DNA from 2 places in the Serratia sp. GW822-FHT06D09 genome. Region 1 is predicted to be linked to the other one. Evidence: predicted binding sites of a transcription regulator. Region 1 holds the regulator's gene; the other holds the start of a gene.

What was found. Region 1 encodes CRP, which controls carbon source genes, mostly activating them, when cyclic AMP is high. Its sites were predicted from a motif close to ATGTGANNNNNNTCACAT; they were not measured.
Region 2: AC1RKG_RS17310 (PTS mannitol transporter subunit IICBA) is a predicted target of CRP. The motif match lies at 858-875, and genes of this name have one in related genera.

The regions. Positions count from the first base shown of each region.
Region 1 covers NZ_JBXALO010000016.1:12,910-15,113, forward strand. Annotated here, with positions in the region: gene AC1RKG_RS23690 (phosphoribulokinase) at 1-28, shown strand, start outside; gene AC1RKG_RS23695 (OsmC family protein) at 65-472, opposite strand; gene crp (cAMP-activated global transcriptional regulator CRP) at 852-1,484, shown strand; gene AC1RKG_RS23705 (YccS/YhfK family putative transporter) at 1,539-2,204, shown strand, end outside.
Region 2 covers NZ_JBXALO010000007.1:83,531-85,734, forward strand. Annotated here, with positions in the region: gene AC1RKG_RS17305 (DUF3053 domain-containing protein) at 1-591, shown strand, start outside; gene AC1RKG_RS17310 (PTS mannitol transporter subunit IICBA) at 1,125-2,204, shown strand, end outside.

The sequences.
Region 1 (2,204 bases):
ACTGCTGGAAGGAAAAAAAATCGAGTAATCTACGGGGCGCGGTACAACCGCGCCCCTTTATCCGTTACGCCAGGTCGCGGATTTCAAAACTGTGGGTCACGCTGGCGGCTTTGCTCAGCATCAGTGAAACCGAACAGTACTTCTCGGCTGACAGGTTGACCGCACGTTCCACGATCTTGTCGCTCAAATCTTTGCCGGTCACGATAAAATGCAGGTTGATGTGGGTAAACAACCGTGGCGCTTCTTCGCGGCGTTCAGAGGTCAGTTTCACCTCGCAATCACGCACGTCGTTGCGTCCTTTTTGCAGGATCGACACCACGTCGATAGCACTGCAGCCCCCTACTGACATCAGCACCATTTCCATCGGACTGGGTGCTTTATCGCCGGCGTTGCCGTCCATCAATACCTGATGGCCAGACGCGGATTCACCCAGAAACGTCAACCCTTCCACCCACTTAACTCTTGCCTGCATGCTGGTCACTCCGGTTAATTTCTTAAAATCAGAGTACGCTTTCGCATAGAAACTGGCAACGGAACCTGATGCTAATCATGCTGAAGCGAGACAACACGAGACACCCGCCTCACTCTGTGCTACAAACAGAGCCGCAATAAATCTTTCCGGGACACTGATTTCAGGGAAACTCCCAGGGAAAGGCTCCTTTACCGGTATGTTAACAGAATGTAGCTTGCAGCTCTCCCGGCAAGTTAATATGCTAGAGCGACAGCGTATATTTATGACACGCCTCAAAACCTGCTGATAGCCACCATTAAAACAACGGCGACAGCACGTTTTACAGGGAACTCTGACCCCTGTGACACAAGGCAGCGATAACAACAGAGGATAACAGCGAATGGTTCTCGGCAAACCGCAAACAGACCCTACTCTCGAATGGTTCCTGTCTCATTGCCATATCCACAAATATCCATCCAAAAGTACGCTGATTCACCAAGGTGAAAAAGCCGAAACGCTTTACTACATCGTCAAAGGCTCCGTCGCGGTGCTGATTAAGGATGAAGAAGGTAAAGAGATGATCCTGTCCTACCTTAACCAGGGGGATTTCATCGGCGAGCTTGGATTGTTTGAAGAAGGTCAGGAGCGTAGCGCCTGGGTTAGGGCGAAGACCGCCTGTGAAGTGGCTGAAATTTCCTACAAGAAATTCCGCCAGCTGATCCAGGTAAACCCGGACATCCTGATGCGCCTGTCTGCCCAGATGGCAAACCGCCTGCAGATAACCTCTGAGAAAGTGGGTAACCTCGCCTTCCTGGACGTTACGGGCCGCATCGCGCAAACCCTGCTGAACCTGGCGAAACAGCCTGATGCCATGACCCATCCGGATGGCATGCAGATTAAAATCACCCGTCAGGAAATTGGCCAGATCGTCGGTTGCTCTCGTGAAACCGTGGGTCGTATTCTGAAAATGCTGGAAGATCAAAACCTGATCTCCGCTCACGGCAAAACTATTGTCGTTTACGGCACCCGTTAATCACTGAAAAAACGGCGCGATAATTCGCGCCGTTTTTTTATGCCCCGATTTATCATGTGGCGCCGACTGATTTATCATCCGGAAGTCAACTATGCACTGCGACAAACGCTGGTGCTGTGCCTGCCGGTTCTGCTCGGGCTGTTGATCGGCCAACTGCAATACGGCCTGCTATTTTCCCTGGTTCCCGCCTGCTGTAACATCGCCGGGCTGGACACGCCCCACAAACGCTTCTTTAAACGCCTGATCGTCGGGGGTTCGCTCTTTGCGCTTAGCAGCCTGCTGCTGCAACAGGCACTGCTGTGGCAAGTGCCGCTACCCGCATTGATGCTCGGCCTGGCACTGTTGCTTGGCGTCAGCGGCGAAATCAGCCCACTGCACGCCCGCCTGCTGCCCGCCGCGCTGGTTGCCGCCATATTCTCTCTCAGCATGGCCGGTACGGTGCCGCTTTGGCACGCGCCGGTGTTATATATCGTGGGTACCGCCTGGTACGGCCTGTTTACCTGGTTCTGGTTCAAGCTGTGGAAAGAGCAACCGATGCGCGAGTCGCTCAATCAGCTCTATCTGGAGCTGGCGGACTACTTCGAAGCCAAATATTCGCTGTTGACCCAGCACACCGATCCGCAGACCGCCTTACCACCGCTGCTGGTGCGCCAGCAAAAGGTCATGGATCTGATCACCTTGCTGTATCAGCAGCTTAATTTTCTGCCCCATGCCAGCAAT
Region 2 (2,204 bases), on a different contig from region 1:
ATCCAGAATACGGTGATGCGCAGCGGCGCGAAAATCCCGACGCTGAGCGAAGATCAGAAACAGAAGTTCGGCAACTATGCCGGTGATTACGCCATCCTGGTCGGTTTTTCTCAGCAACTGTCCAAATCACTGGATGCCAGCCTGACGCCGGCGTTGGATCAGATTAACCAGATCCGCACCGCACAGGACTACATGAGCAAGCGCGATACGCTGCAACAGTCCGTTGGGGCGCTGAACCTGCTGGGGCAGCAAATCCAGTCAGCCAAGTCGCAGGCGGATACTGCCCGGACAGCGCTGAAGCAACCTGACGATCTGAAAGCCGTGTACAACCAGGCGTACGACAAGATTGTTACCGGGCCGGCCAATGCGCTGATGCCGGTGATTCCGACCACGGCCAGCTTCGTTCAGGATCTGGTTCAGGTGGGTGATTTCCTGCGTGCCCAGGGCAATCAGGTGGCCTTTAATAATAACGGCGTGCAGTTCCGTACTTCCCAGCAGGCAACGCAGTACAACACCATGATGTCGAATCTGGTGGCCAAGCAGCAGGATTTACTTAACGCACAGAAAATCGTCTCCAGCGTTAATCAGTAATCTCCAAACGCAGAAGCCGGCAGTCCGGCTTCTGCCATTCCCTTCTGACTTTCCAACGGCTTGCTCACTTCTTGCACCACGCATCTGTACTACACTTCAATTAATCATCTATTTCCGACATGTAGTTTTCTTTCATTCATCGCACCGCTATTTCCCGACGGGATGAATGCTCACAGGGAAGACCTTCTTCAAGCCAGGATTCGGTAGCCACTGAAAAATAGATTGTGATCACCATCACAATTTAAAAACAAACGTGCATCAATTAAATGTGACTCAAATCACATTTAATTGGGTTTTAGGCGAATTTTGTTCTCGTTGTGGCTTTTTTAAACTGAGTAACTGTGATCATGATCACTATAAGTGCCCCAATAATGGGGGTGTTAGTGTGATGTTTGTCACAAAAATTCCGTGAAGTTCGCACGGTAAAAACTGCGTGATAGAGTCCATTTCGCATACAGCAACAACACGGCTGGATCGTAACAACAATAATCACGCGCTCTTATTGTCAGCGCGTAACAATAGGGGTGTGTTTTATGTTTTCACCAGACATCAAAGTCAAAGTTCAAAACTTTGGCCGCTTCTTAAGCAACATGGTGATGCCTAACATTGGCGCCTTTATCGCCTGGGGTATCATCACCGCATTATTCATTCCTACCGGTTGGCTGCCGAACGAAACCTTAGCCAAACTGGTTGGCCCAATGATCACTTACCTGCTGCCGCTGCTGATCGGTTTTACCGGTGGCCGTCTGGTGGGAGGCGATCGCGGTGGGGTGGTGGGTGCTATCACCACCATGGGCGTGATTGTCGGGGCAGATATGCCGATGTTCCTCGGCGCCATGATTGCCGGTCCGCTGGGCGGCTGGGCCATCAAGCATTTTGACCGCTGGGTAGACGGCAAAATCAAAAGCGGCTTTGAGATGTTGGTGAACAACTTCTCCGCCGGCATTATCGGTATGCTGCTGGCTATTCTGGCATTTATGGCCATTGGCCCGCTGGTTGAAGGGTTGTCACATATCCTGGCGACCGGCGTGAACATCATGGTGACCAACAACCTGCTGCCGCTGGCGTCAATCTTCGTGGAGCCGGCGAAAATCCTGTTCCTGAACAACGCCATCAACCACGGTATCTTCTCGCCGTTGGGCATTCAGCAGGCGACCGAAACCGGTAAATCCATCTTCTTCCTGATTGAAGCCAACCCAGGCCCGGGTATGGGCGTACTGATGGCCTACATGTTCTTTGGCCGCGGCAGTGCCAAGCAGTCTGCCGGCGGTGCCGCGATCATCCACTTCTTCGGTGGCATCCACGAAATTTACTTCCCGTACGTGCTGATGAATCCACGCCTGCTGCTGGCGGTGATCCTGGGCGGTATGACCGGCGTGTTCACACTGACCCTGCTGAACGGCGGTCTGGTGTCTCCGGCTTCTCCGGGTTCGATTCTGGCGGTATTGGCGATGACCCCTAAGGGCGCTTACTTCGCCAACCTGGCGGCGATCGCCGCAGCGTTCGTGGTGTCCTTTGTGGTTGCCGGGTTCCTGCTGAAAACTTCGAAAGCGAAAGAAGAGGATGACCTGGAAGAGGCCACTCGTCGCGTACAGGCGATGAAATCCCAGTCT